Regions from separate parts of the Streptomyces sp. NPDC050856 genome, predicted to be linked through region 3. Evidence: riboswitches for the same ligand, from Rfam matches in the RefSeq annotation. Region 3 holds a riboswitch; each other region holds the start of a gene.

Region 1 (7,424 bases), on a different contig from region 3:
GCTGGGCGGCTACGTACTGGCCTCCATGTCATTGCAGGCCATCTACCGTGGCTTCGCCGACGAGGGCATCGACCTGGCGCAGGCGGCCCTGGAGCGCAACCGCGGCCTGGCCACCGCGCGGACCATGTCGTTCTTCCGGCTGGTGGAGGCCCGGGCGCACGCCAAGGCGGGCGACGCGGTGGCCGCCGGGGCCGCGCTCAAGGCGGCCGAGGGCTGGCTGGAGCGCTCCCGGGACGGCGACCCCGATCCGACGTGGCTGGGGTTCTACTCGTACGACCGGTTCGCCGCCGACGCGGCCGAGTGCTACCGGGACCTGAAGGCGCCGCGCCAGGTGCGCAGGTTCACCGAGCAGGCGCTGTCCCGGCCGACGGAGGAGTACGTGCGCTCGCACGGTTTACGCCTGGTGGTGAGCGCCGTGGCCGAGCTGGAGTCGGGGAACCTGGACGCGGCGTGCGCGGCCGGCACCCGGGCGGTAGAGGTGGCCGGGCGCATATCCTCCGCGCGGACCACCGAGTACGTCCGGGACCTGCTGCACCGCCTGGAGGCCTACGGCGACGAGCCGCGCGTCGTGGAGCTGCGGGAGCGGGCCCGGCCGCTGCTGATGGCTCCGGCGTGACACTCCTCCCACCGGGTTTAGCGGCACTGTCAGTGGGCCAGTGCACTATCTGGGGTGGGAGGTGGCACACGTGTCCGGGTACGACGGCGGGTCCGACGGCTCGAAGAGCTTCGGCCGAGGCGGCGGTTTCGACTGCGACGTGCTGGTGATCGGCGGCGGGATCATCGGTCTGTCGACGGCGTACGCCCTCACCCGCGCCGCTCCGGGCACCCGGGTGACCGTCCTGGAGAAGGAAGCCGGCCCCGCGCGCCACCAGACCGGCCGCAACAGCGGGGTGATCCACAGCGGCATCTACTACCGTCCCGGCTCGTTGAAGGCCCGGTACGCGGTGCGCGGCGCCGCCGAGATGGTGAAGTTCTGCGCCGAGTACGGCCTGCCCCACGAGGTCACCGGGAAGCTGATCGTGGCGACCGCGCGGGAGGAGCTGCCCCGGCTGCACGCGCTGGTCCAGCGCGGCCGGGAGAACGGCATTCCGGTGCGTGAGCTGGGCCCCGCCCAGATCAGCGAGTACGAATCACAGGTGCGCGGCCTGGCGGGCATCCACGTGGGGACGACCGGGGTGTGCGACTACGGGGCGGTGGCGGCGCAGCTCGCCGGGACCGCCGGCGCCTGCGGGGCGGACATCCGGTACGGCGCCGAGGTGACGGCCGTCGACCGGCGCCCCTGGGGCGTGGCGGTCCGCACGGCGGCCGGGGCGGTGGTGCGGGGCCGGGTACTGGTGAACTGCGCGGGGCTGCACTGCGACCGGGTGGCGCGGCTGGCGGGCGACGACCCCGGCGCGCGCATCGTCCCCTTCCGGGGCGAGTACTACGAGCTGACCCGCCCGGAGCTGGTGCGGGGCCTGGTCTACCCGGTGCCGGACCCGGCCTTCCCCTTCCTGGGCGTGCACCTGACCCGGGGCATCGACGGCGGCGTCCACGTCGGGCCCAACGCGGTGCCCGCGCTGGCCCGCGAGGGGTACGGCTGGGGCGTCGTCCACCCCGGGGAGCTGACCGGGACGCTCACCTGGCCCGGCTCCTGGCGGACGGCGCGGCGGCACTGGCGTTACGGCGCCGGTGAGCTGCGCCGGTCGCTGTCCAAGCGGGCCTTCACGGAGGCGGTGCGGCGCCTGCTCCCGGACGTCACGGAGGCGGACCTGCGCCCCGCCCCGGCCGGGGTACGGGCCCAGGCGGTGCTGCGGGACGGCACCCTGGTGGACGACTTCCTGATCCGCCGCGCCCCGCGCACGGTCCACGTCCTGAACGCGCCGTCCCCGGCGGCGACCGCGTCCCTGCCCATCGGCCGCGAGGTGGCCCGGCTGGCGCTGGCGCACCTGGACTAGCCGGGGGCGCGCCGGCCCCCCGGGGAGGCGCCGCCCGGGCGGTACCTGCCGTGTCCGCGCGGCCGGCACCGTCCCGCGCCGTCCGCCGGCCCCGGCCGCCCACCAGTCCGCGCCGGCCGCGTCCGCGTCCGACCGCCCGCGCCGTGCCACGCGCGCGCCGCACCGCCCCGCGTCCGGCCAGCCACCCGCCCGCGTCCGCCCACCCCGGCCGCGTCCGCGTCGGCCGCCCGCGCTGTGCCACGCGTGCCGCACCGCCCTCGCGGGACCGCCCCCGCCCGCACCGGCCGGTGGGCACCGGGGCCGCCGTAGAATCGGGGCATTGTGTCTGAGTCCCGTGAAGCCGCCGTGCACCGCCGCCCCAAGGGTGAGCCCCGTTTCCCCGAGGGGCCCTCGCCCGACCCCGCCGGGTCCCACTTCGAGCGGCGCATCCGCAGCTTCCAGCCGCGCCGCAGCCGTGTCACGCCCGGCCAGGGCGACGCGCTGCGGCGGCTGTGGCCCGTGTGGGGGCTCGACATCGACGGGCAGCGGGTCCTGGACCTGGGCGAGCTGTTCGGCGGGCTGCCGGTGGTGCTGGAGATCGGGTTCGGGATGGGCGAGGCCACCGCGCAGATGGCCGCCGACGACCCCTCGACCGGCGTCCTCGCCGTCGACGTCCACACCCCCGGCCAGGGGAACCTGCTGGCGCTCGCCGAGAAGGCCGGCCTGAGCAACGTACGGGTGGCCAACGGCGACGCGATCATCCTGCTGCGCGAGATGCTGCCGCCCGCGGCCCTCGACGGCGTCCGCGTCTACTTCCCCGACCCCTGGCCCAAGAAGCGGCACCACAAGCGCCGGCTGATCCAGCCCGAGTTCCTGGACCTGGCCGCGACCCGGATGAAGCCGGGGGCGGTACTGCACTGCGCCACGGACTGGGAACCGTACGCCGAGCAGATGCTGGAGGTGCTGACCGCGCACCCCGACTTCGTGAACACCCGGCCCGACGGCGGCTACGCGCCCCGCCCCGCCTTCCGGCCGCTCACCCGGTTCGAGGGCCAGGGGCTGGACAAGGGCCACGTCGTGCACGACCTGCTGTTCGCGCGCCGCGACCCGGACGAGCGCCGCCGGCCGGACATGTGACCGTCCCGTCGCGCCCTGTCAGTGGCCCTCGCTAGGGTCGTCGGGTGTCCGAGTCGTCCCTGCAGCACTCCGCGCCCCCCGGTCCGGCCGTACCGGCGTACGAACGCGAGCCGTCGTTCGACGCCGTGCCGGAGCGGTCCCGATGGCGTTACAAGCCCCGCCGCGCCCTCTGGCGCAGCAAGGCGGTGCGCGCCGCGGTGGTGTTCACGCTGCTCGCGCTGTGCGGTCTGGTGATCCTCGCCATGGTCCGGGAGCAGACCGGTACGCACGGCTTCCTGGTCGGCCTCGGCCTGGCGCTGCTCCCCGTGCCGCTGCTGATGGCGGCTTTCCGCTGGCTCGACCGGGTCGAGCCGGGACCCTGGTGGAACCTGCTGTTCTCGTTCGCCTGGGGAGCCTGCGCCGCCGCGCTCGTGGCGATCGTCGCCAACACCTTCGCCACCCGCTGGATAGCCACGGCCACCGCGGACCCCTCGGCCGCCGACACGCTGGGCGCGACCGTCATAGCCCCGGTCGTGGAGGAGAGCGCGAAGGCCGCCGCCGTACTGCTGGTCTTCCTCTTCCGCAGACGGGACTTCACCGGCATCGTCGACGGCGTCGTCATCGCCGGCTTCACCGCGACCGGCTTCGCCTTCACCGAGAACATCCTGTACCTGGGCAGCGCCTTCCTGGAGGACCAGGAGTTCGGGATGTCGGGCTTCGCGTCCGTCACGGCCGCGACCTTCTTCGTGCGGATCGTGATGTCGCCGTTCGCGCATCCGCTCTTCACCGTGCTGACCGGGATCGGCTTCGGCATCGCCGCCCTCACCGCGCGCCGCGAGCGGTTCCGCCGTGTCGCGCTGCCCGTGCTCGGGCTGATCCTGGCGATGGGCACGCACGCGCTGTGGAACGGCTCGGCGGCGTTCGGTCCCTGGGCGTTCTACGCCGTGTACGCGGCCTTCATGGTGCCCGCCTTCGGGCTGCTGACCTGGCTGGCGGTCTGGAGCCGCCAGCGCGAGCTGCGCACGGTCTCGGGCGAGCTGCCCGCGTACGCCGCGGCCGGCTGGCTCTCCCCCGCCGAGCCGGTCGCCCTGTCCTCGATGCGGGCGCGCGGCATGGCCCGCGACTGGGCGGCCCGCACCCACGGCAAGGCGGCGGCCCGCGCGGTCGGTGAGTACGAGGCGTTCGCGACGTCGCTGGCGTTCCTGCGCCACCGGGCCCGCCGGGGCGCGGTGGGCCCGGACTTCATGGCCCGGGAACAGGAGCTGCTGCACCACCTGTGGCAGCGCAAGGAGGTGGCCGGACCGGCGCTCACCTACGCGGCGCGGGCGACCGGCCGGGTGTGGACGCCGCCCCCGTACCGGGACTACGGCGGGTACAACCCGTACCGGTACGGGTGAGCCGGCAGCCCTGGCGTCGGGGGGTGAACCGCCGGAGCTGCCGGAGTCCCGCGGGCCGGGCTCAGACGGTGACGCCCTTGCCCCGCAGCCACGACAGCGGGTCGATCCCGGCGCCGCCCGGCGTGTGCACCTCCAGGTGCAGGTGCGGCCCGGTCACATTGCCGGTGGCGCCCACCCGGCCGATGGTCTCGCCACTGGCGACCTGCTGCCCCGCGCCGACCGTCATCGAGGAGAGGTGGCAGTACCAGACCTCCGTACCGTCCTGGAGCTCCAGGACGATGCGGTAGCCGTACGAACCGGACCAGCCGGCCGACTTGACGGTGCCGCCGTACACGGCCTTGGCGGGCGTGCCCGTGGGCGCGGCCAGGTCGAGGCCGGTGTGGTAGCCGGAGGACCACATGTTGCCGGCCTGGCCGTAGGTCGAGGTGATCGTGTACGAGGAGGTCGGCAGCGAGTAGCCGCCGGAGGGCCCGGGCTGGGCCTGCTCCTCCGCCTTGGCCTCGGCGGCGGCCGCGGCCTTCGCCTCGCTCTTGGCCTCCGCCTCGGCGGCCGCCTTGGCCCGTGCGGCGGCCAGCGCCTCGTCGGCCTTCTTCTCGGCCTCGGTCTGCTGGGCCCGGGCCTGGGCCGCGGCCTGCTCGGCGGCGGCCCTCTCGGCCGCGGCCTTGGCCTCGGTGGCGGCGGACGCCTGCTGCTGCTCGGCCTGCTGGAGGATGCGGGCGCGCAGGGCCTCTCCGGCGTCCGCCCCGGTCCCGGCGGGCTGCCCCTCGGCGCCGGTGGCGGTGAAGGCGGCGGAGGAGAGCGCGGCGGTACCGGTCCTGGGGGTGTCCGCGGCGTCGGAGCCGTCGGAGTCGTCGGAGATCAGGGAGCCGACGCCCGGCAGGGAGGCGGCGTCCGGCAGGCTGTCGGCGATCGCGCCGGGAAGGTCCGGCAGGGATATGGAGACCGGGGGCTTGTCCTTCGCGGTGGCCATGCCGCCCGCGCCGACCGCCGCGATGACACCGACGCCCAGGACGGTGGAGCTACGGGCCAGGCCGCCGCGCTGCTTGACCACACGGTGACGGCCGCGGACCGGGCGGACCGTTTCCTCGGTCGGGTTCCATTCCTCCCACTCCCCGTTTACCGGGGCGGCGTCCGGGATACCCGAAGTACCGAACGAGGCGGGAGAGGCAGCGTAAGGGGCTTCGGGGGCAGGCCTGTTGGACGCCACGGGGGCGCACTCCTTTCCTTCCTTCTCGCCTACCGGGTTAGCTGACGGGTTCGGAGCAGGAAGGTCTCCTACGGGCCGGTGCTCGGCCCGATTCACCCCAAGGTGTGGTTCCCCGGTTCCCTTGCGGAATTCGGCGCATGCGCACGGTGCCGTCTCTTGCGACGGCTGGGACGACCGCGCTGCGTTATCGAACGTTAATAGAGGTGGGGTCCGGATTCCAAGCCGTTCCTACTGATCATTAACTACTGCGGGCAGGACCTTTCGCCGCAGATGCGGGCATATGCGGGCGAGTTGACCGGCCATCAGGCCGACTTCCCGGACCCCTTCGGCGCAGGTGGAAACCCCGACACCCGCGGGATTTTCTGATCGTGAGTCAACCGTTACGCACCGGACCGCCCGGCGCTCACGCCCTGTGACGGTCCCGGCGGCCCTCCGCAGCCGGGCCCTCGCCGGGACGGCCCTCCGCAGCCGGCCCCTCACCGGGCCGGGCCACCGCCAGCAGCGCCAGGTCGTCGGTGGCGCGGCCACCGGTGTGCGACCGCACCTCGGCCACCAGCGTGTCCAGCAGTTCGTCGGGGTCCGCGAACACCCGGCCGGACAGCCGCCCGACCGGGTCGTAGAAGACACCGTCGGCGTCCCTCGCCTCGGACAGCCCGTCCGTGTACAGCAGCAGCGTCACCCCCGGCGGGTACGGCGCCTGGTACGCCCGGTCCGGCCACGTCCCCAGCTCGGCCATGCCCAGCGGCAGCGCGGACACGGCGGGCGCCAGCACCTCCAGGCTCCCGTCGGGGTGCAGCAGCAACGGCTCCGGGTGGCCCCGGTCGACCACCCGCACCACGGACTGGCCGCGCGGGATCTCGGCCAGTACGGCGGTGGTGAACCCCTCGAAGGCGTCCAGCCCGTCGCGCCGCGTCCCCTCCCGCGCCAGCGCCCGCTCCAGCCGCTGCGCCACACCCTCCAGCGAGCTCTCCTGCTCGGCCGCCTCCCGGAACGCCCCGATGACCACCGCCACCGTCTCCACCGCGCCCAGGCCCTTCCCCCGCACGTCCCCCACCACCAGCCGCACCCCGTGCGGAGTGTCCTGTACGGCGAAGAGGTCCCCGCCGATGAAGGTGTCCGCCTGCGCCGCCTCGTAGCGTGCCGCCACCCGCAGTCCGCCGATCCGGGGGCCCGGGTTGGGCAGTACGGCCCGCTGGGCGGTCTCGGCGATCACCCGCGCGGACGCCAGCCGCTCGCCGCTGCGCCGCACCACCCGGTTCACGAGCAGCGCCAGCGCGGCGACCGTCAGCACGGTGAGCAGCTCGGTCAGGGCCGGCGCGGCGAACAGCGTGCCGTTGTGCAGGTGCAGGACGAACACGGCCAGCAGCGCGAGCAGCCCGGCCAGCGACGTGGTGCGGGCGGCGAAGAACGGTGCCGCGACGAGCGGGGCGGCGGCGAACAGCGGCACGGCGGTGAACCGGGGCGGTGTGAGCAGGTCGTACACCACTCCCCCCGCGATGAGCAGGGCGGGCAGCGCCCGCACGAAGCCGAGGAACCGGCGGGCGCCCGCGCGCCCGGGCCGGCGCCGGCCCGGACCGCCGGCCCCGCCGCCGCGTCGCGCCCGCATCCCCACCACTGCTCTCCTGCCGGGTCCGCCCACGGCTGCGGACGGTACCCCGCCCCGCCCGGGCCGGCCGGAGCCGCGCCGGGTGGCGGCCCGCCACCGGCCGATCGGGTGACACCGGGCCCGCGCGGGCACACGACGAAGGCCCGGTGCGCAATGCACCGGGCCTTCGTCCATCAGTAGCG
Region 2 (7,424 bases), on a different contig from region 3:
CGGTACGACAACGTTCCCTACGGCACGGCCTTCGAGCGGCTGACCGCCCTGGCCTACCCGGAGGGCCACCCCTACCACCACACCCCGATCGGCTCCATGGCCGACCTGGACGCCGCCACCCTCGAGGACGCGCGGAACTTCTTCCGCACGTACTACGCGCCGAACAACGCCGTCCTGTCGGTCGTCGGGGACATCGACCCCGAGCAGACGCTCGCCTGGATCGAGAAGTACTTCGGCTCCATCCCTTCCCACGAGGGCAAGCAACCGCCGCGGGACGGCTCGCTCCCCGACGTCATCGGCGAGGAGCTGCGCCACGTCGTCGAGGAGGAGGTCCCCGCCCGCGCCCTGATGGCGGCCTACCGGCTGCCGCACGACGGCACGCGCGAGTGCGACGCCGCCGACCTGGCCCTGACCGTACTCGGCGGCGGTGAGTCCTCCCGGCTGCACAACCGCCTGGTGCGCCGCGACCGCACGGCCGTCGCCGCCGGCTTCGGCCTGCTGCGGCTGGCCGGGGCACCCTCCATGGGCTGGCTGGACGTGAAGACCTCCGGCGGGGTGGAGGTGCCGGACATCGAGGCCGCCGTGGACGAGGAGCTCGCCCGGTTCGCCGCCGAGGGCCCCACGCCCGAGGAGATGGAGCGCGCCCAGGCCCAGCTCGAACGCGAGTGGCTGGACCGGCTCGGCACGGTCGCCGGCCGCGCCGACGAACTGTGCCGGTACGCCGTGCTGTTCGGCGACCCGCAGCTCGCGCTGACCGCCGTCGAGCGGGTGCTGGACGTCACCGCCGAGGAGGTGCGGGCGGTCGCCGAGGCCCGGCTGCGCCCCGACAACAGGGCGGTGCTGGTCTACGAACCCGTCAACGCCGACCGGAACGAGCAGGAAGAGGGGGCGGACCAGTGACCGACGCCGCTGTGTCCCTGACGAGCATGGAATTCCACCCGCAGCCCCGGCCCGGCACCGCCACGCCGTGGGCGTTCCCCGCGCCCGACCGCGGCACCCTGGACAACGGCCTGACGGTGCTGCGCTGCCACCGCCCCGGCCAGCAGGTGGTGGCCGTCGAGCTCTTCCTCGCCGCCCCGCTGGACGCCGAGCCCGAGGGCCTCGACGGCATCGCCACGATCATGGCGCGCGCGCTGTTCGAGGGCACCGACAAGCGCTCGGCGGAGGACTTCGCCGCCGAGCTGGAGCGCTGCGGGGCCACGCTCGACGCGCACGCCGACCACCCCGGTGTCCGGGTCTCGCTGGAGGTGCCGGCCTCCCGGCTGGCGAAGGCCCTCGGCCTGCTCGCCGAGGCCCTGCGCGCGCCGGCCTTCGCCGACAGCGAGGTGGAGCGCCTGGTGCACAACCGGCTGGACGAGATCCCGCACGAGACGGCCAATCCGTCCCGGCGCGCCGCCATGCAGCTCTCCAAGGAGCTGTTCCCGGCCACCGCGCGCATGTCGCGTCCCCGCCAGGGCACCGAGGAGACCGTCGCCCGGATCGACGCCGCGGCCGTACGCGCCTTCTACGACGCGCACGTCCGGCCGGCCACCGCCACCGCCGTGGTCGTGGGCGACCTGACCGGCATCGACCTGGACGCGGTGCTGGCCGACACCCTGGGAGCCTGGACCGGCGACACCGCACAGCCCCGCCCGGTACCGGCGATCACCGCCGACGACACCGGCCGGATCGTCATCGTGGACCGCCCGGGCGCCGTGCAGACACAGCTGCTCATCGGCCGTATCGGCGCCGACCGGCACGACCGGGTCTGGCCGGCCCAGGTCCTCGGCACGTACTGCCTGGGCGGCACGCTCACCTCCCGGCTGGACAAGGTGCTGCGCGAGGAGAAGGGCTACACCTACGGCGTCCGGGCCTTCGGCCAGGTGCTGCGGTCAGGACCCGAGGGCAACGGCGCCGCGATGCTCGCCATCAGCGGCTCGGTGGACACCCCCAACACCGCCCCGGCGCTGGCGGACCTCTGGCAGGTGCTGCGCACCCTGGCGGCCGACGGCCTGACCGACGCGGAGCGCGAGACGGCCGTCCAGAACCTGGTGGGCGTCGCCCCGCTCAAGTACGAGACGGCGGCTTCCGTCGCGGCGACCCTCGCCGACCAGGTGGAGCAGCACCTCCCGGACGACTTCCAGTCGCGGTTGTACGCGCGCCTGGCCGAGACGGGGACCGTGGAGGCGACCGCCGCGGTGGTGAACGCCTTCCCGGTGGACCGGCTCGTCACCGTGCTGGTGGGCGACGCCGCCCAGATCAAGGAGCCGGTCGAGGCCCTCGGCATCGGCGAAGTCACGGTGGTCACCGGCTGATTGAGTGCCGCTCACGGAACCCCGGCGTCCACTTGGACGCCGGGGTTCTGCGGTATGTCCGTTTTCATACGGAGGTTCGGGGTCTGCCGTGTGGCGTGCGCTACAAAAACACGCGTTTGTTTGGCGATTGAAAGATCGGACGCTTAGCGTCTGATGCGCTGTCCGAACGGTACCCGCCGCACCCGCGGCACCGGGCAGCCATCGCCGAGTCCCCGAGGCGCGAGCCTGGGGAGCCGGGGACCCACTCAGTCCCTGGGGTGAATCGGACGCCTTCGCACCCGTGCGGAGGGGCCCGTAGGAGACCTTCCTGCTCCGAACCCGTCAGCTAACCCGGTAGGCGAGAAGGAAGGAAAGGACCAGCCCCTTCATGGCGTTCACCCGTGCCACCGGGAAGCACCGTGCCCCCAGCCGCATGACCCGTACGCGCGCCGGCGCCGCCGGTGTCGCGGCACTGGCCACCACCGGGGTCATCACCACCCTCGCTTCCCCGGCGCTCGCCGCCGACGCGGACGTCCGCTCCCTCGAGGACACCGGCCTCAACCAGGCCGTCATCACCGACACGCTGGCCGACCAGGTCGACGAGCAGGCCGAGGCCCAGCAGCGCGAGGCCGAGGAGGCCGAGGCGAAGGCGAGGGCCGAGGCGGAGGCCAAGCGCATGGCCGAGGCCCGCGCCGAGGCTGCCCGCGAGGCCCGGGAGCGCGCCGCCCGGGACGCCGAGCGCAAGCGGCTCAACTCCTTCCAGTCCCCGATCAGCGGCTCGTACGTCACCACCGGCTACCGGTCCGGCGGCTCGCTGTGGTCCTCCGGCAGCCACTCCGGCGTCGACTTCCGGGCCGCCTCGGGCACCCCGGTCGTCTCCGTGGGCTCCGGCACCGTCGTCGAGGCCGGCTGGGGCGGCGCGTACGGCAACAACGTCGTGATCCGGATGCAGGACGGCACCTACACCCAGTACGGCCACCTGTCCGCCGTCCAGGTCTCGGCCGGCCAGACGGTGACCCCGGGCCAGCAGATCGGCCTGTCCGGCTCGACCGGCAACTCCACCGGCCCGCACCTGCACTTCGAGGCCCGCACCAGCGCCGAGTACGGTTCCGACATGGACCCCGTGGCGTACCTGCGCTCGCACGGCGTCAACGTCTGACCCCGCGCACACCGCTTCGCGAAGGCCCCGGCCCGCCAGGAACCGTCCTGGTGGCCGGGGCCTTCGCCGTACCCGCTCCCGTGCCCCGCCGCTCGCCGCGGCCCCGCACCCGCAGCCAAAGCCCCGCACCCGCACCCGCACCCGCAGCCAAAGCCCCGCATCCGGAACCGCCGGGCTCGCGCCGGACCGGGCCCCCGCGCCGCAGCCGGGAACAGCCGCCTTCCGGCCGGGAGATTTCCCCGAATCCAACATTCCGGGATCGGAAATTCCGGCCCGCTGCAATAGAGTTGCCGAACAGACGTCGAACAACTGGTGCCACACGGATCAAGTCGGAGGTTCGGTATGCGCGTTCCTGCGCACTCGGTGTGCACGGCGATCCGCGACGACATCGTCTCCGGTGTCCTGGAGCGGGGCGGCCGGCTCACCGAGGAGCAGCTGGCGCGCCGCTACGGCGTTTCCCGGGTCCCGGTCCGCGAAGCGCTGCGGACCCTGGAGTCCGAGGGGTTCGTGGTCAGCCGCCGGCACATCGGGGCCTGCGTCGCCGAGCCCACCGAGCAGGAGGCCGCCGACCTGCTGGAGATCCGTACGCTGCTGGAACCGCTCGGCGCAGCCCGGGCGGCCCGGCGCCGTACCGAGGCACACCTCAAGGTGCTGCGCGGCCTGGTCAGGCTGGGTCAGGAGCGGGCCCGCCGGGGGCAGGGCGAGGACCTGCGCTCGCTGGGCGGCTGGTTCCACGAGACGCTCGCCCAGGCGTCCGGCAGCCCGGGGCTGACGGCGCTGCTCACCCAGCTCCGGCACAAGATCGACTGGATGTACGCGGTCGACAGGACCGCCCAGCCGGTCGAGACCTGGGCCGAGCACGGCGCGATCGTCGACGCCGTGGCGCGCGGTGACGCGGAACGGGCCCGGGCGCTCACCGCGCTGCACGCGGAGCGCTCGCTGGGCGCCCACCGGCTGCGCCGCCCCGAGCCGCTCTCCGGCCGGGTGAGGACTTCGCAACATCCCGTCAACACGGCCGGCGCCCGGAATTAACGGCGCGGCCGTATACAGAGGGGGCGCCGGACCGGGTGCTGTTTTCCGCGCCCGGAATTCCCCGGCGAAATGACGTACCCGGGAGAATTCTCCGCGGAAAAACAGCGGAGCCGTACCGCCCGGAATTCCAGGGCGATACGGCTCGGCCGTGATGTCTCCTCGGCCGCGCGGCGGCGCGGGCGACCGGACGGGTCAGACCGTCTCGGGGAGCTCGTCGAGTCCCTCGGAGACCAGCTTCGCCAGGCGGTCCAGGGCGGCGTCCGCTCCCTCCGCGTCCGAAGCGAGTACGACCTCCTCGCCGCCCTGCGCGCCCAGGCCGAGCACCGCGAGCATCGACGCGGCGTTGACCGGGTTGCCGTCGGCCTTGGCGATCGTCACGGGGACGCCGGCGGCCGTGGCGGCACGGACGAAGATGGAGGCGGGGCGGGCGTGCAGGCCCTCGGCCCAGCCGACGTTGACGCGGCGCTCAGCCATGGTGTTGCCCTTCGAGTCCTAGCGGTTGTCTAGACCAGTCTCTCATGTCGTGCCGGGTGGTCTCACCGTACCCTTGCCCCATGCGGACCCCGTCGGATCAGCCGGAGCACGTCTACCCCGACCACTGGGAGGCCGACGTGGTGCTGCGGGACGGCGGCACCGCGCGGATCAGGCCGATCACCACCGACGACGCGGACCGTCTGGTCAGCTTCTACGAGCAGGTCTCGGACGAGTCGAAGTACTACCGGTTCTTCGCGCCGTACCCCCGGCTCTCCGCCAAGGACGTGCGTCGCTTCACCCACCACGACTACGTCGACCGGGTCGGCCTGGCGGCCACCGTCGGCGGCGAGTTCATCGCCACGGTCCGCTACGACCGGATCGACGAACGGGGGCGTCCGGCCGGCGCCCCCGCCGACGAGGCCGAGGTCGCCTTCCTGGTCCAGGACGCCCACCAGGGCCGGGGTGTCGCCTCCGCGCTGCTGGAACACATCGCGGCGGTCGCCCGGGAGCGCGGCATCCGGCGGTTCGCGGCCGAGGTGCTGCCCGCCAACACCAAGATGATCAAGGTGTTCACGGACGCCGGGTACACCCAGAAGCGCAGCTTCGAGGACGGCGCGGTCCGCCTCCAGCTCGACCTGGAGCCCACCGACCGGTCGCTCGCCGTGCAGCGCGCCCGCGAGCAGCGCGCCGAGGCGCGCTCCGTGCAGCGTCTGCTCGCGCCCGGCTCGGTCGCCGTCATCGGCGCCGGCCGCGCCCCCGGCGGCGTCGGCCGCACCGTGCTGCGCAACCTGCTGGGCGCCGGGTTCACCGGACGCACCTACGCGGTCAACCGTGCCCTGCCCGAGGAGGGCGCCTCGCTCGACGGCGTGCCCGCCTTCCGTTCGGTCGGCGACATCGGCGAGCCGGTCGACCTGGCGGTCGTCGCCGTACCGGCCGAGCGCGTCCCCGAGGCCGTCGCCGACTGCGGCGAACACGGCGTCCAGGGGCTGGTCGTGCTCTCCGCCGGCTACGCCGAGCAGGGCGCCGACGGGCGGGAGCGGCAGCGGGAGCTGGTCCGCCAGGCCCGCTCGTACGGCATGCGCATCATCGGCCCGAACGCCTTCGGCGTCATCAACACCGCGGGGGCCGTCCGGCTCAACGCCTCCCTCGCGCCGGGGTCCCCGGCCACCGGGCGGATCGGGCTGTTCACCCAGTCGGGCGCCATCGGCATCGCCCTGCTGTCCGGGCTGCACCGGCGCGGGGCGGGCCTGTCGTCCTTCATCTCGGCCGGCAACCGGGCGGACGTCTCCGGCAACGACATCCTTCAGTACTGGTACGAGGACCCCGACACCGATGTCGTGCTGCTCTACCTCGAATCGATCGGCAACCCGCGCAAGTTCACCCGGCTCGCCCGGCGCACGGCGGCGGTCAAACCGGTCGTCGTGGTCAAGGGCGCCCGGCACAGCGGCAGCGCCCCGCCGGGCCACGCCGTGCCGGTCACCCGCATCCCGCACGCCACGGTCTCCGCCCTGCTCCGGCAGGCCGGCGTGATCCGCGTCGACACGGTCACCGAGCTGGTCGACGCCGGCCTGCTGCTGGCCGGCCAGCCGCTCCCGGCGGGCCCGAGGGTGGCGATCCTCGGCAACTCCGAGTCGCTGGGCCTGCTGACGTACGACGCCTGCCTGACCGAGGGGCTGCGCCCGCTGCCACCGCTGGACCTGACGACCGCCGCGACCCCGGAGGACTTCCGCGTGGCCCTGGCAGGGGCGCTGCGGGACGACGCCTGCGACGCGGTCGTGGTCACCGCCATCCCCTGGGTCGGTGAGAACGGGACGACCGAGTCCGGCGACGGCCAGGTGCTGGCCGACGCCCTGCGCGCCGCCTCGGCCGCCTCCCCGGCGAAACCGGTCCTGGTGGTCCACGTCGAGATGGGCGCGCTGGCCGACGCCCTGGCCGCGGCCACCAGTACGGCCCCGGCGCGGGAGGCGCGCCGGGCCGGGCACGACAGCGAGGCACCGTGGGCACCACCGGTGCCACCGGCACCATCGCTGCCGCCGGCCCCCGGCGCCACGCCCGCGCCCCTTTCCCCGTCGGTCTCCGCCACCGGGGCAGCCCCCACCGCGCCACCCGCCCCCGGCGCCCGGCCGGCCCCAGCGGCCCCTTCCGCCCCGCCTGCCACATCCGCCCTGCCCGCCCGGCCCGCCCCGGAGGCCACCTCCGTCGCCGACCACCACCGCATCCCCGCCTACCCGGCGGCCGAACGGGCCGTCCGGGCGCTGGCCGAGGCGGTGCGGTACGCGCGGTGGCGGCGGCAGGCCGCCGAGCCGGGACGGGTGCCGGAACTGGACGGAATCGACGAGGCCGGGGCCGCCGCGCTGATCGAGCGGCTGCTCGGCGGCGACCCGGGCGATCCTGGCCACCCCGGCGGCCCTGGCCACCCCGGCGGCCCTGGCCAGGCCGGGCAAGGGGGACGGGTGGGCGAGCAGGGGATCACCCTGGCGCCCGGC
Region 3 (7,424 bases):
CTGCGCCGCCCAGACGGGGGGACCGTCCTTGGTGATACCGCCACCGGTCGCCATCACCTTGATGAGGTCGACCCCCCGTTCCACGTTGAGCGCGACCATCTTGCGGATGGCGTCCGTGCCGTCCACCTCACCGCCGAGGAACCAGCAGTGGCCGCCGGGCCTCGTCACCGGGGTGCCGGCACTGAGGACGCGCGGCCCGGGCAGCCGCCCGGCCGCGATGTCGTCCCGCAGCCGTACCGCCAGCCCGTCGCGGTCGCCCAGGTCGCGTGCCGTGGTGACACCGGTGTCCAGCAGTCGGCGCGCCCGCCGGGCCATACCGGCCAGGAGCGTCGCGTCGTCCGCCTCGCACAGGGCGGTGACCGGATCGGGGCCGGCGTCCAGGGCGAGGTGGACGTGCGCGTCGATGAGCCCGGGCAGCAGGGTCCCGTCCGGGTGGCCGAACGAGCGGACGCCGCGCGGGGCGCGGGCCTCGACGTCCGCGCGGGGGCCGACGTCCACGATGACGCCGTCCCGGACGAGCACCGCGGCGTCGGTCATCCGCTGTCCGTGCGGGCCGGTGATGACGTGTCCGGCCGAGACCAGTGCTTCCATGGCGGTGGTTCCTCTTCCAGGTACGGCGTACGGCGTGGGTACGGACGGACGGCGTGCGTACGGACGGGGGCTACAGCGCGTCGGCTATCAGGGCCAGTTGGCGCACATCGCCTTCCAGGCCGTCCCCGCTGGGCAGGGCGACCGGCACGGCCCGGGAAGGCGCGGGTTCCCCGGCCGCGTAGGCCCGGAGCGCCGCGCGCAGGTGGCGCGCCGCGACCTCGGGAGGCAGTGTGCCCTTCGAGTGGACGTCCCACTCCTCCAACCGGGCGAGGTGGGGGCTGATCCGCACCAGCCCGTCCCGGCACTCGATGACCCGCCGGTAGTACCGGCGGTGGACCGCCCGCAGGCTCACGGCGTCCAGCCAGGAAACCGGGGGCGCCCGGTGGAGGGAGTCCTCGGGGAAGGCGCTGTGCAGAGCGGTCCACAGCGGGGCCAGCCGCCGGTACATGCGGCGGTGGTGCCACCACAGGCGGGCGCTCGCCCACCGGGTCACGGCCGCCGGGAAGACGACCCCGGCGACGAAGACCGGGATGGCCAGGTCGAGCAGCAGCTTCGCGCCCACGATCAACGGGCGCGGCACGTCGCCGCCGAGCAGGCGCGCCAGGGTCAGGGCCTCCCGGACGCTCGCCGCGACCACCATGGCGGCGAGCGCGGCGGCCACCATCCACAGACCGATGACCAGCGGCCTGTTCGACACCCGCGCGTAGCGCACCGTCCACAGCAGCGCGACGGCGAGCGCGTAGGTGAGGTAGAGACCGGCGGTCAGGTAGAAGACGGCGACCCCGGTGACCCGCATGTCCGCCGTGGCGTAGGTGTGGCCGCGTTCGGCCGCCGGCGTCATCACCATCGCCACGGTGATGACGAGGGCGGTCGCCGCCAGCGGGAGCACCGCCCGGCGGGCCCGTGCGCGGGCCGCCCGGGGGTCCGAGGCCGAGTGGATGAAGAAGCACGACAGGAAGTAGACGGCGCAGAGCAGCGTGACGTTCTGCAGGAGCTTGGCGGTTCCCGCCCCCGCGAGGGAGTCGACGAACCGGGCGCCGCCCGGGACGCCGAGCGGGAAGGAGAGGGCCGCGCACAGCAGGCACAGTGAGACCGCCCGGAGCATGGCGTCGGAGGGTGCCCTGGCTAGTTGCCGGAGCTTCCACGCCAGTGCCGCGTGGAGCACGATCCCGAGCACGATCGACAGCATGCTCAGAGCCACCCCTGCCGGTCACCGAGGGCGGTGTGCACCCGGCGCGCCGAGGCGCTCGCGGGAGCGCGCGGTGTGACGCGGTCCAGTACCGAGGCCCACTCCAGGATGATGGTGGCGACCAGTTCGGCCTCGCGCTCACGCTCCTCGTCGTAGGAGGTGCGCCGCAGTGCCCTGTTGATGACGTCGAGGGAGAGGTCGGGCAGCATCGCGCTCCAGATCTCGCCGTCCGACTCGTCGCTGGCGTGGTCGGCCAGGACGTGCCCGACCTCGTGGAGGATGATGTGGTCCTGGTGCGCCGGGCTGGTCTCCTTCTGGTAGAAGAGGTAGTCGGCCGTGTCCGTGGCGATCCACAGGCCGAAGGGGCCGGGTACGGGCAACGCGTACGGCATCGGGTGGATGGGCCGCCCCCGGTGGTCGCCGAGCAGCCGGCAGAACTCGTGCACCCGCAGTGGGGGGCGTATCCCGAGGGTCCGCAGAACGCTCTTGCAGCGCTTCCGCAGGTGTCGCTCATTCACAGAGGCTCTCCGCCGGCGAGTCGTACCGTACTGATCGACATCCAACGGGGAGCGGCGGGCGGGAGCCAGAGCGATTCCGGTCAATCGCCCCTGGCCGTTTCCGCGCGGGTGTCCGGCGCGGTGCCCGGAAGGCGGCGATCCGGTCCCGGGCACGGACCGATCCGGGACCCGACGGGCGGGCCGGGCGGGTGGCCGGCCGGCCACGGGTCGGCGGGCGTCGCCGGTGCCCGGCCACCGGCGGCCGGCGCGGGGCGCGACCCCCGTGGGGGCGGGTCGTGACGGGGCCGGAACGCGGTACGGAGACGCGCCGATTAGGATGCGGGCATGAGTCAGCGGACGCGGCGCGGGGCCCGGCCCGGGAGGGCGGCGGGGACGTACGCCCTGCTGGTGCTCGCCGTGCTGACGGGTGTGTTCGCCATGCACGGGCTGAGCCCCGCTGTCTCGCTGCCGGCGCCCGTCCCGGGCTGGGCGCCCGCTGCCGCCTCTGGTTCGTCCGGTTCCTCCGCTTCCTCCGTCACCCCGGCTCACGGGGTTCCGCCGGCCGCCTCGGCGACGGCGTCGTCCGTGGCGCACGGGGACCCGGCCGAGCCGGCCCACGCGCACCCGCACACCGCGGATACCGCGGGCGGCGCGGGCACCGGCGAGGCCGCACGCGACGGTCGCCGGCACGCCGAACACGCCGGGCACGGTGGCGGGGCGACCGGCGGACACGCCGAGCACGCCGACGCCACCTGCGCGGCCGGCGGCACGAGCGGCGCGCCCGCCCTGCCCGGACTCGCCGCGACCGGAGTGGTCGCCCGCCAGGCGGCGGACGCGCCCGCGTCCGTGCCGGTCGACGGAACCGGCGGGCGCGCCCCGCCCTCACTGAGCGCACTGCAACTCCTGCGGATATAGAGCGGGCCCGGCGCCCCGGCCACCCGGCCGGTGACGCCGTCGGACGCCATGCCCCCACGCAGTACACCGGACAGGAGTCGCACCACCATGACCGCACACCGTTCACTCGCCCGCCGTACCGCCGCGGTGGCCGCCACCGCCGCCGCCGCCCTCGTCCTCGTCGCCTGCGGCGGCGGGGACGGCGACCGGGCCGGCCACGGCGAACACGACAGGGCCGCCCGCACGCCCTCGCCCACCGCCACGGCCTCCGCCCGGCAGGGCGGGCACAACGCGGCCGACGTCTCCTTCGCGAAGGGGATGATCCCGCACCACCGGCAGGCGATCGAGATGGCCGGGCTGGCGCCGGACCGGGCTCAGTCCCCCGAGGTCAAGAAGCTCGCCGCGGAGATCGAGAAGGCTCAGGGGCCGGAGATCAAGACCCTGTCGGGCTGGCTCACCGGGTGGGGCGAGGACGTCCCCGAGGAGGGCGCCGGCACCGCGCACACCGGGCACAGCCCCATGCCCGGGATGTCGGGGATGATGACGCCACAGCAGATGGCCGAGCTGAGGAAGTCCTCCGGCCGGGCCTTCGACACCGCGTTCCTGGAGATGATGGTCGAGCACCATGAGGGCGCGGTGGCGATGGCCAGGACGGTACAGGCCCAGGGGGCGTACCGGCCCGCCAAGGACATGGCCGGGGAGATCGTCCGCACGCAGAGCGCCGAGATCGCCCGTATGAGGAAGCTGCTCGGCGGGAACTGACACCACCGGCCGCGACCGCGGCCCCGGCGGGGCGAGGGGAGCGGCGGCCCGCCGGCCGCCGCTCCCTCCGCCCGCCGGTACGGCGAGGACCGGTCAGTAGGGACCGTTCACATTGTCGATGGAGCCGTACCGGTCCGCGGCGTAGTTGCACGCGGCGGTGATGTTGGCGACCGGGTCGAAGCTGTCGGTCGACGTACCGGGCACGTGGTAGGCGCGGAAGGTCGGATCGATGACCTGGAGCAGGCCCTTGGAGGGCGTACCGGCGGCGGCGTTGGAGTCCCAGTTGTTGATGGCCAGCGGGTTGCCCGAGGACTCACGCATGATGTTGCGGTGGATGCCCTCGTAGCTGCCGGGGATCCCCTCGCGGGCCATGATGGCCAGTGACTCGCGGATCCAGCCGTCGAGGTTGTCGGCGTACGTCGCGGGCCGGGCCGCGACGGGCGTGCTCCGCTGGGCGGAACGGTCGGCCCGTTCGGGCGCCGCGGTCTTCGTGGCCGTGGCCGTGACCGTCGCGGGCTTCGCGTTCGTCTTCGCGGCGATCGTCAGCTTGAGGCCGGGACGGATCAGCGACGGGTCCGCGCCGACGGCAGCGCGGTTGTCCTGGTACAGCTTCTTCCAGCCACCGCTCACCCCGTGCTCTTCGGCGATCGTGGACAGGGAGTCGCCGGCGACCACGGAGTAGGTCGTGGCCGCCGCCTTCGGCGCGGTGACCGGGGAGGCGGTCGCCGCGCTGGCCGTGGCCGCGCCGATCATCGGCAGGGCGAGCGCGGCGCCACCCGTTCCGGCGGCGACGAGACCACGGGTGAGCGCATTGGACTTGGACCGACGGTGCTTTCCTCGTGCGGACATGCCGAATTCCTCTCCGTCGCCTGCGAGGTGAGCTGTCGGGTTCGGGCTGGAGATGCCCGGTCGCATGCGTGCGACTTCACCCCGAGTCGTTCCGGAATTCCGGAACGGCGGCTTACCTGGGTCCCCCGCTCCTGCCGTACGTGAATGAGTGGGTGGTGGGGTTTCCGGGCGGCGGCAGGATTCGGCGGTCCACCCGGACTGACGGTGACCGTAGGCGAGAACGTCCGGACCGGACAAGCCCCGAATTCGACCGCGCGATTCGCCGGGCGGACCGGAGCGGGACGAATTGCGTGATCCAAATCGAGCCGGAAAAGCCGATTTCCGTTGCACCGCAACGAAAACGGGGCCCTGCCCGCTCCGGCGCCCGGAGAACCGTCGAGTGACCCATCTCACGGACAACGTCGGGAACCGCCCGCCGGACAGCGGGAGCTGAAATATCGGCAAGTGGGTCAACGGGTTCTTATTCCGGCTTCTCGGGTCATAACGGTAAATCGCCCATATGTGTATTTGCCCTCATGGTGGCGCGGTCCCGCTCCGCTCGAACCGGGTACGCCGCCCGTCCCGGAAGCCCCTTGACCCGATGGGCCCAACAGCACGTGCCGGGGGCGGTTCGCGCCCCTACGGTCGTACTCAGCCTGCCGGCCGTCATGGCGGCGGGTCCGTCGAACCGAGGAGAACTGATGCTCCGTCATTCCCAGCGGCCCACCCGAGGGCCCGTCAGGCTGCTGCTCACCGCGACCCTTTGCGCCCAGGCGGCAGCCGCCCTGCTGGTCGCCGCACCGGACGGTGCCCGGGCCGCCGTTCCGCAGCTCGCCGTACGGGTCGACTGGGACGCCATCGCCGAGTGCGAGTCCAGCGGCGACTGGCACGCCAACACCGGCAACGGTCACTACGGCGGTCTGCAGTTCACCCAGTCCAGCTGGATCGCCGCGGGGGGCCGCAAGTACGCGCCGCGCGCCGACCTGGCGACGAAGGGCGAGCAGATCGCGACGGCCCGGAAGCTCGCCCGAATGCAGGGCATGGGCGCCTGGGCGTGCGCCCGGCGCTGAGCGGCCGGGCGCCGGCCGTCGTGCCCCCTCCCAGCGGAGGGCTCAGCCGTCCCGCCGACGGCCCTCTGCCGCCCCCTGTGCCCCGTGTGTCCCGCCCGCCCCGTCCGCGTCGGCTGCTCCGTCCGTGCTGTCCCGCTCCTGGCGCGCGGCGCTCAGCACGGCGAGCACCTCGTCGTCGCGGACCTGGGTGAAGTCCTCGTACCACTGGCCCACCGCTTCGAAGTGCCGGGGCCGGTGCAGGCACAGGAGATCGTCCGCCTCGGCGTCCAGCGCCGTGGCCGCCTGGTCCGAGCACACCGGTGCCGCCAGCAGTACCAGGGACGGCTCCATGGCGCGTACGGCGCGCAGCGCGGCGCGTGCCGTGACCCCGGTGGCCAGGCCGTCGTCGACGAGGACCACCGACCGGCCGCGCAGCTCCGGCGCGGGGCGCCCGCCCCGGTACAGCGCCTCCCGCCGGCGCAGCTCGGCACGCTCGCGCGCCACCTGGGCGGCCAGCCGGTCGGGTGCCAGGCCGAGCAGGGTGAGTGCCCGCTCGTCGTAGAGCGGCGGATCCTCGCCGGCCAGGGCGCCGATGCCCAGCTCGCGGTTGAACGGCGCGCCGATCTTGCGTACGACCAGGACGTCCAGCGGCGCGTGCAGGGTCCTGGCGATCTCGTCGGCCACGGGTACGCCGCCGCGCGGCAGGGCGAGGACGACCGGACTCTCCAGCTGCCCGCTCCGCTGCCGGTCGGCCAGCCGGGCGGCCAGTCGGCGCCCGGCCTCTCTGCGGTCACGGAAGAGCATGGTGGCTGCCGCCTCACTTCCCGGGTCGAACCAGGCGAAATATCCATTTGGTCGGGCATTCTACGCATTCCCTTCTCGCCCCGCCGGCCGTCCATGAACCGGCCGCCCGCAGCGCGTCCGCACCCGCTGCCCGCCCCCGAACGACCTTCCCCCCCGGCGCCGTGCCCGGCCCGCTCGCGGCCCCCTGCCCGGCCGTCGATGAACGCTGCCCCCGCCTCCCGCGTATCAACCGGCATGCCGCACCCGGCCGTTGTCACACAGGAGGTACCGAGTTGAGTCACAGGCGCATACCCAAGCGCAAGGCGGTGCTCGCCGGAGCGGGCGCGGTGGCCGTCGCCGCCGCGGCCGTTCTGCTGCCGCAGGCCAACGCCTCGCAGTCCGGCGAGAACGACGCCCCGGCGCGGGCCGAGAAGCTCGATCCGGCCGCGGCCGGACGGCTGGTCTCCCGGATGGCCGACCAGCTCGGTGAGGACTACGCCGGCGCCTACTACGACCGCGACAAGCGGCAGCTCGTCGTCAACGTCACCGGCGACGACAGCGACGCGGCCGCGCGGGTCAGGGAGGCCGGGGCCGTGCCCCGTGGTGTCAAGAACAGCATGAGCAGGCTGACGTCCGCCACCGCCACACTGAGGACCCGGGCCACCATCCCGGGTACCGCGTGGGCGGTCGACCCCAGGACGAACCAGATCCTCGTCACCGCGGACCGCACCGTCACCGGCGGCAAGTGGAACAAGCTGGAATCGGCCGTGCGGGCACTGGGCGAGGGCACCGCCCGCATCCAGAAGTCCGCCGGGGAGTTCAAGCCCTTCG
Region 4 (7,424 bases), on a different contig from region 3:
CCTTGCCCGCGCCGGGGGCCGCGCCGGAAGGTGTGCGGGTCTGGCCGGTGCTGTGCGACCCCTGGGGGCCGCATGATCGAGACGGTGGGGGAGCGGCGGCGGATCCGGCTGCTCACCGGGGCGACGAGCGGCTACGCGCTGCATCTGACGGACACCGACGAGCTGCTCCACCCGCACTGGGGCCGCGTGTCACGGCCGCCGGCGCCGAGGCGCTCGCGGCGCGGCCGCTGCCTCAGTACCGGCCCTTCGAGTCGCGGCTCGACGGGCACGAGGAGTACCCGGTGGAGGGCGGGCCGCGTTTCGCGCGGCCCGCCCCGGCCGTCCGTCGACACCTCCCGGGAGCGGCAGTCGGCGCTCGCCCGCCGGGCCGCCGCCCTGGGCGTCGAGCTGTTCGTGGACGACGACGGCTGGTTCCGGGGGCGCGCCGGCGACCGGTCCGGGCGGGGGGACTGGGAGCCGGACCCGGACCGCTTCCCCGGCGGCCTGCGGCCCCTGGCGGACGAAGTGCACGGGCTCGGCACGGGGTGCGGCATCCGGGTCGAGCCGGAGATGGCCAAGCCCGACAGCGACCTCCACCGCGCCCGCCCCGACTGGGCGCAGCACCGGCCGGGTCGCCGCGGGACCGAGTTCCGCAACCAGCTGGTGCTCAACCTCGCCCGGCCGGACGGGCGGGAGCACCTGTGGGAACGGCTGCACGGGCTGCTGTCGTCCACCCCCGTCGACTTCGTGAAGTCGGACTCCAACCGGTGCTTCACGGACGCCGGCTGGCCGGGGGAGCCCTACCCGGAACGGCTCCGGGTCGAGCATGTCCGCGCGCTGTACGACCTGCTGGACCGGCTGCGCGCGGCACGTCCCGGTGTCGCCTTCGCGTCCTGCTCGGGCGGCGGCGGCCGGGTGGACCTGGGGGTCCTCTCCCGGACCGACCAGGTGTGGACCTCCGACAACACCGACCCGCTGGACCGGCTCGCCGTCCAGTACGGCTTCGGCCAGCTCCACCCGGCCCGGGTCATGGCCGCCTGGGTCACCGACAGCCCCGACGTCCACCTCAACGGGCGGACCGGCTCTTCGCGCCTCCGGTTCGTCAGCGCCATGGCCGGGGTGCTGGGCCTGGGTGGTGACCTGACGCGGTGGAGCGTGCGGGAGCTGGACGAGGCGCGGCGGTGGGTGGAGCTCCACAAGAGCATCAGGCCCGTGGTGCGGCTCGGTGAGCTCCACCGGCTGCGGGCACCGGGGGGCGACGGGCTGAGCACCGTGCAGTGCGCCCTCGGTGACGACGTCGTCGTACTGGCCTGGCTCCCGGCGCAGCGCCACGGGGAGCCGCCACCCCCGGTGCGGCGCGCGGGCTCGACCCGCGGGCGGGCTGCGTGTGCCGGGACACCGGCGAACCGCACCGGGGTTCTGTCCTGATTCACCATGTTTTGCCCACCGGGTTGACCGGTGACCTGGATGCGACCGTCATCCGGCTGCGCCGGGGGTGTTGAGCGGACTCGGTGGAGATAGTGGCTTCTGTCCGTATTGAGGCTTAGGTGTAACGTGCCCCAAAAATAGGGTAGATGGGGCGAGGGGCGTGAGCAGCGTCATAACGGTGACGGTCCGTGGCGAAAGCCCGGACCCAAATTCCGTGCGCAGAACGGAAATGCATGATCCGTAATCCACGCAGGGTGACCGGAATTACGCAGCGCCCCGCCGGCGGGGAATGCGCCGGGGAAAGGGGCGGCTTGTTCCGGCCGACCCGGCTGCCTTACGGTCACGGCAATCCGGCCGGACCGCCGAATCCTGCCACCGGTCGGAATTCGCACCCACCCACGCGCGGCAGGAGCGGGGGACCCAGGTAGTTCGCCGATCCCGGAATTCCGGGACCGGCTCGGGGTGAAGTCGCGTCGACCACGCGGCCGGGCAGCTCCAGCCCGAACCCGACAGCTCACCTCGCAGGCGCCGGAGAGGAATGCACCATGCCCGCGAAGGGTAAGCACCGCCGTCCCAAGTCCAGCCCCCTCACGCGCGGTTTCGTCGCCGCCGGTACGGGCGGCGCCGCCATCGCGCTCCCGCTGCTCGGCGCCACCGGCGCCCACGCCGCCTCGACGAGCGCCCCGGCCGCCGCACCGCAGCAGGCCGCAACCGCCGCCGCCGAGACCGCCCCCGCGTCCGCGCAGAAGGCCGTGCGGAAGGCCGCCCCCCGGACGTACACCGTGGCCGCCGGGGACTACCTCGCCAAGATCGCGCACAACAAGAACGTCAAGGGCGGCTGGCAGCAGCTGTACCGCGACAACCGCCAGGTGATCGGCGAGGACCCCGCCCTGATCCTGCCCGGCATGAAGCTCACGCTGGGCGCCAAGCCCTCCGCGAAGGCCGCCCCCGCCAAGCCCGAGGCGGCCCCGGCCGAGCCGAAGGCGGCGGAGACCCGGACCGAGTCCCGCGCCTCCCGCTCCGCCACCAAGGCACAGGCGCCCGCCCAGCCGCAGACCAGCGGCTCCGGCTTCACCGCCCCGGTCTCCGCCGGTGTCACCACCCCCTACCGCGCCTCCGGCTCCATGTGGTCCTCCGGTTACCACACCGGTGTCGACTTCGCGGCCCCCTCCGGCAGCACCGTGAAGGCGGTCGGCCCCGGCACCGTCGTCTCCGCCGGCTGGAGCGGCGCCTACGGCAACGAGGTCGTCATCCAGCACAGCGACGGCAACTACTCGCAGTACGCCCACCTCTCCTCGCTGTCCGTCTCGGCCGGCCAGACCGTGACCGGCGGCCAGCAGATCGGACTGTCCGGCTCCACCGGCAACTCCAGCGGCCCGCACCTGCACTTCGAGATCCGCACCGGACCCGGCTACGGCTCCGACATCGACCCGGTGGCCTACCTGCGCCAGCACGGCGTCTCCGTCTGACGCCCCCTCGGGCCCCGCCCGACCCCCCGCCGCCCGGCACCCCGACGACCAGGGAGCCGGGCAGCGGCGTATTCCGGCTTGGCCAACTCTTGACCGGTGGCGTATCTCACCATCCGTCAACCCCTCTTACGGTCGCGTAGGTCACATCGCGGGGTGAAGGATGTGGTGCCGTGGCAGACGATTCGACATTCAGAGACAGGAACGCGCACAGATACGTATTCGGGTCGTACGCGGCGATCGGTGACAGCTTCACCGAGGGCGTGGGGGACCCCGGACCGGACGGACGGTTCGTCGGCTGGGCGGACCGGCTCGCGGTCCTGCTCGCCGACCGGATCCCGGAGCCGGAGGACTTCCGGTACGCCAACCTGGCGGTACGCGGCCGGCTGCTCGACCAGATCGTCGAGGAACAGGTGCCCAGGGCCAAACAGCTCGCTCCCGACCTGGTGACCTTCTGCGCGGGCGGCAACGACATCATCCGGCCCGGCAGCGACCCCGACGAGGTGGCCGAGCGCTTCGAGCGGGCCGTCGCCGACCTGGCCCCGGCGGTCGGCACGGTCCTGGTGACCACCGGGTTCGACACCCGGGACGTGCCGGTCCTGCGCCGCCTGCGCGGCAAGATCGCCACCTACAACGGGCACGTGCGGGCCGTCGCCGACCGCTACGGCTGCCCCGTGCTCGACCTGTGGTCGCTCAGGTCCGTCCAGGACCGGCGGGCCTGGGACGGTGACCGGCTCCACCTCTCGCCGGAGGGCCACACCCGGGTCGCCCTGCGTGCCGGTCAGGTGCTCGGGCTGGAGGTCCCCGCCGACCCGGACCAGCCGTGGCCGCCGCTGCCGCCGCGCGGCACGCTCGAAGTGCGCCGCGACGACATCCAGTGGGCGCGCGAGTACCTGGTGCCGTGGATCGGCCGCCGGCTGCGCGGCGAGTCGTCCGGCGACCACGTCTCCGCCAAGCGCCCGGACCTCCTGCCGCTGTGAGGGGCGGGAGGCCGGGGCCGGCCGCGCCCCGCCCGGAGCCGGCGCCGCATCCGGCCGGCCCGGGGTGGGACCGGTCGCGCATCCGCGCATCCGTGCATCCGGCGAACCCGCGGCCGAGGCCCGGGCCGGGCCCGGTCGTGCCCCGCCCGGCCCCCGGCCGCCCCTGGGTCGTCAGCGGGGCCGCACCTCGCAGTGGTCCCTGAACCCCTGGCTGGTCAGTCCCAGCGCGGCGTTCATGCGGGAGCGCAGGTTCTCCACCGCGACCATCGCGGTCAGCTCGACGAACGCCGCCTCGCCCAGCTCCCGGCGCAGCCGCTCGGCCAGTTCGTCACCGACCGTGGGCGGGCTCGCGGTCATCGCCTCCGCGTACTCCAGCACATCGCGCTCCAGCGGTGTGTACGCACCGCTGTCGCGCCACACCGGCACATCCCGCAACTTGCGCTGGTCCATGCCGTGCCGGGTGCTCTCCCAGTACCCGAAGTCGAGGCACCAGCCGCAGCCGATCGACGCGGCCGACGCCAGCACGGCCAGCGCCTTCAGGTCCCGGTCCAGCCGGTTCCACTTGGCGACGGCCCTCTCGAACCGGAGGTCGGCGCGCAGGACGCGGGCGTTGTGCCCCAGGGCCAGGGCGGGGTCGAGCACTTTTCCGTACGCGCGCTTCGAGTACCACTCGATCACACGGAAGAAGAGCGTGCGGGGAGGGGACAGCGGGATCCGGGCCATGACGGCCTCCTCGGGTGTCGTGGATGACCTTGCACCCGTACGACGGACCGGGGGCCGCCGGATGTGACATCGGTCCGGTGCCCCGCCTCCCCGGGGGCCGCCCGGCCGGGCTGTCCTGCCCCGCGCACATAATGGAAGGCCCCGACATCCCTGGAGGTGCTGTGACCGGCGCTGACTCCACACGCCCGCGGCGTGCCCGGCTGCGTTCCCCGCGCCCCGCCGCCTTCGGCGCGGACCCGGCGGGAGAGCGGATGGAGCGCATCCGGCGCTCGCCGAACTTCGCCGACGGGGCGTTCCGCAATCCGCAGGAGGCGCGGCGCGGCCCCACCGGCTCGACCCTGGAGTTCGCGAAGACCTACTTCCGCAAGGAGTCGCGCCGCCACCGGGTTCCCGCCGGCACCGTTCCGCTCCATCCCACCACCGCCGCCGACCTGACCCGGCCGCCCGCCTCGGGTCTGCGGCTGACCTGGCTGGGGCACTCCAGCGTGCTGGCCGAGCTCGACGGGTCGCGGGTGCTCTTCGACCCGGTCTGGGGAGAGCGCTGCTCGCCCTTCTCCTTCGCCGGACCCAAGCGGCTGCACCCCGTACCGCTGCCGCTCGCGGCCCTCGGCCCGGTCGACGTCGTCGTGATCTCCCACGATCACTACGACCACCTCGACCTGCCCACCATCCGCGCCCTGGCCGCCACGGACACCCTCTTCGCGGTGCCGCTGGGCGTCGGGGCGCACCTGGAACACTGGGGTGTGCCCGCCGACCGGCTGCGCGAGCTGGACTGGAACGAATCGACCCGGATCGGCGACGTCCGGCTGACCGCGACGCCGGCCCGCCACTTCTGCGGCCGGGGCCTGCGCAACCAGCAGCACACCCTGTGGGCGTCGTGGGTCGCCGAGGGACCCGGCCACCGGATCTACCACAGTGGCGACACGGGGTACTTCACCGGCTTCCGGGACATCGGCGCCGCGCACGGCCCGTTCGACGCCACCATGATCCAGATAGGCGCCTACAGCGAGTTCTGGCCGGACATACACATGACCCCGGCCGAAGGCGTACGCGCCCATCTCGACCTCCAGGGCGGCCGGCCGGCCGGGGTCCTGCTGCCGATCCACTGGGGCACCTTCAACCTCGCCCCGCATCCCTGGGCGGAGCCCGGCGAGGGTACCGTCGCGGCCGCCGCCGAGGCGGCGGTCCGGACCGCTCTGCCGCGCCCCGGAGAGCCGTTCGAGCCCACCGCCGCCTCCGTTCCCGGCACCCCGTGGTGGCGGGACGCGGCCCATGCGCCGGCCGGCGGCTGGCCCCCGGCCGTGCGGGGCGGCCAGGACGGTCCCGACGCCGAGGGCGGCCGGGGCGGTCGCCCGGCGGACGGTCCCCGGGCCGCCGACCGCGTCGGCTGAGCCGGCCGGCGGTCACCGCCACGGCGCGCTTCCGTGCGGCGCTTCACGGGCGGTCGCCCACCGCGCCGTCGCCGCCGCCGGGCCCGCCGCCGGGCCCGCCGCCGGGGCCGCCCCGCCCGGCCGGCCGCGACCGGTGCGGCCGCCGCGCGCCTCCGGCCCGGGCCCTGCCCCGACCGGGCCCCCACCACCACCGCGCCCGCCGGTTCCCGGACGCGCCAGGGACGGCGAGGAGGGCGACGGACCTCCCGCCGGCCATGGCCGCGCTCCCCGGGGGTGCCGCGCGACGGGGAGCCGGGAAGCGGATCGCCCGGGGGGACGGACCCCGTCCCGGCGTGAACACAGGTTCCACCTCACGCGTACGAGTGAACTTCGGGCGCGGGGCGGCGCCGCGCGCCCCCGGGTCGGGGCGAGGGGGCGGTGACCGCCCGCCGGGAACGGCGGTGGTCCGCGTCGTCGGACTGCCGTACGGGGTCCCATACCAGAGCGAGGCACTCCGCGGGCAGGTTTGTCAACTGCCCACCGCATCCGAATCGTTGGCGACTACCGTGTGTGGCCGGTGATCAACGATGGGCTCATCGGACGCGCGGTGAGCTCTCGATGCGCCGGAGTCGAACGCCCGTATGGCGCCGACTCCAGGGGACCCACGTACCGAGGACGCTGATGTCTCAACTTCGCGCACCCGCCGAGCGGCCCGACCGCCGTGAGGGCAGGCGGCACGGCCGGTCAGGCACCCGTTCCCTGCCGAACCACGGGCGGTCCGCGGCACCGTCGCCGCCCGCCCGCATACGTCCGCAGCTGCTGCGGGTCGCCGTACTGCCCGCCGCGGTGGTGGCCATCGGCGGGGCGGCCGCCGTCGCCTTCACCATCCGCTCCGCGGGCGTCCAGCCCTCACCCACTCTGTGGGCCACGCTGACCGGCGCCGCCGCGGTGGCCGTGGCAGCGGTCGCCGCCGCCGTACTGGGCGCCGACCGGGCGGCCCAGTCGGTGCTGGACCGGAGCAACGCGCTGCGCCGCGTCAGTGTGCGCCGGCAGAACGAACTGCGCGCCGTGGTGGAGCAGCTGCGCCGGGGGGAGCGGCTGCCGCTGCGGGAAGGGGTGCCCGCGGTCCCCTCCTCCGGCGGCGACGAGTTCGACCTGCTCACCGAGGAGCTGGCCCGGTCCCACGAGGTCGCCGTGGCGACCGCCGTACAGGCGTCCCGGCTCTCCAGCAGTGTCGGCAACGAGCAGAAGGTGGAGGTCTTCGTCAACCTGGCCCGCCGGCTCCAGTCCCTGGTGCACCGCGAGATCCAGCTCCTCGACGAGCTGGAGAACCAGGTCGAGGACCCGGAGCTGCTCAAGGGCCTCTTCCACGTCGACCACCTAGCCACCCGCATCCGCCGGCACGCCGAGAACCTGGCCGTCCTCGGTGGCGCCGTCTCCCGCCGCCAGTGGTCCAACCCGGTCACCATGACCGAGGT

The links. Region 3 has a riboswitch for cyclic di-AMP ahead of AB0H53_RS10825 (LysM peptidoglycan-binding domain-containing protein). Riboswitches for the same ligand answer to the same signal wherever they lie in the genome.
Region 1: linked by a shared signal. The riboswitch ahead of AB0H53_RS27005 (M23 family metallopeptidase) and the one ahead of AB0H53_RS10825 (LysM peptidoglycan-binding domain-containing protein) in region 3 are both predicted to bind cyclic di-AMP.
Region 2: linked by a shared signal. The riboswitch ahead of AB0H53_RS20060 (M23 family metallopeptidase) and the one ahead of AB0H53_RS10825 (LysM peptidoglycan-binding domain-containing protein) in region 3 are both predicted to bind cyclic di-AMP.
Region 4: linked by a shared signal. The riboswitch ahead of AB0H53_RS25140 (LysM peptidoglycan-binding domain-containing M23 family metallopeptidase) and the one ahead of AB0H53_RS10825 (LysM peptidoglycan-binding domain-containing protein) in region 3 are both predicted to bind cyclic di-AMP.

What each region holds. Positions count from the first base shown of each region.
Region 1 covers NZ_JBFAGV010000043.1:12,624-20,047, forward strand. Annotated here, with positions in the region: gene AB0H53_RS26985 (MFS transporter) at 1-616, shown strand, start outside; gene lhgO (L-2-hydroxyglutarate oxidase) at 687-1,937, shown strand; gene trmB (tRNA (guanosine(46)-N7)-methyltransferase TrmB) at 2,259-3,053, shown strand; gene AB0H53_RS27000 (PrsW family intramembrane metalloprotease) at 3,098-4,429, shown strand; gene AB0H53_RS27005 (M23 family metallopeptidase) at 4,491-5,636, opposite strand; cyclic di-AMP (ydaO/yuaA leader) riboswitch at 5,648-5,782, opposite strand; gene AB0H53_RS27010 (PP2C family protein-serine/threonine phosphatase) at 6,040-7,242, opposite strand; tRNA gene AB0H53_RS27015 (tRNA-Met) at 7,420-7,424, opposite strand, start outside.
Region 2 covers NZ_JBFAGV010000022.1:53,949-61,372, forward strand. Annotated here, with positions in the region: gene AB0H53_RS20050 (pitrilysin family protein) at 1-900, shown strand, start outside; gene AB0H53_RS20055 (pitrilysin family protein) at 927-2,294, shown strand; cyclic di-AMP (ydaO/yuaA leader) riboswitch at 2,487-2,648, shown strand; gene AB0H53_RS20060 (M23 family metallopeptidase) at 2,662-3,432, shown strand; gene AB0H53_RS20065 (GntR family transcriptional regulator) at 3,775-4,464, shown strand; gene AB0H53_RS20070 (HPr family phosphocarrier protein) at 4,657-4,938, opposite strand; gene AB0H53_RS20075 (GNAT family N-acetyltransferase) at 5,019-7,424, shown strand, end outside.
Region 3 covers NZ_JBFAGV010000008.1:185,783-193,206, reverse strand. Annotated here, with positions in the region: gene AB0H53_RS10850 (amidohydrolase family protein) at 1-591, opposite strand, end outside; gene AB0H53_RS10845 (MAB_1171c family putative transporter) at 662-1,780, opposite strand; gene AB0H53_RS10840 (hypothetical protein) at 1,783-2,298, opposite strand; gene AB0H53_RS10835 (DUF6153 family protein) at 2,623-3,192, shown strand; gene AB0H53_RS10830 (DUF305 domain-containing protein) at 3,280-3,933, shown strand; gene AB0H53_RS10825 (LysM peptidoglycan-binding domain-containing protein) at 4,027-4,782, opposite strand; cyclic di-AMP (ydaO/yuaA leader) riboswitch at 4,787-4,943, opposite strand; gene AB0H53_RS10820 (transglycosylase family protein) at 5,463-5,831, shown strand; gene AB0H53_RS10815 (phosphoribosyltransferase family protein) at 5,874-6,614, opposite strand; gene AB0H53_RS10810 (S1 family peptidase) at 6,887-7,424, shown strand, end outside.
Region 4 covers NZ_JBFAGV010000035.1:11,226-18,649, reverse strand. Annotated here, with positions in the region: partial or broken gene AB0H53_RS25145 (alpha-galactosidase) at 73-1,481, shown strand; cyclic di-AMP (ydaO/yuaA leader) riboswitch at 1,791-1,948, shown strand; gene AB0H53_RS25140 (LysM peptidoglycan-binding domain-containing M23 family metallopeptidase) at 1,953-2,876, shown strand; gene AB0H53_RS25135 (SGNH/GDSL hydrolase family protein) at 3,047-3,853, shown strand; gene AB0H53_RS25130 (carboxymuconolactone decarboxylase family protein) at 4,025-4,576, opposite strand; gene AB0H53_RS25125 (MBL fold metallo-hydrolase) at 4,738-5,967, shown strand; gene AB0H53_RS25120 (ATP-binding protein) at 6,628-7,424, shown strand, end outside.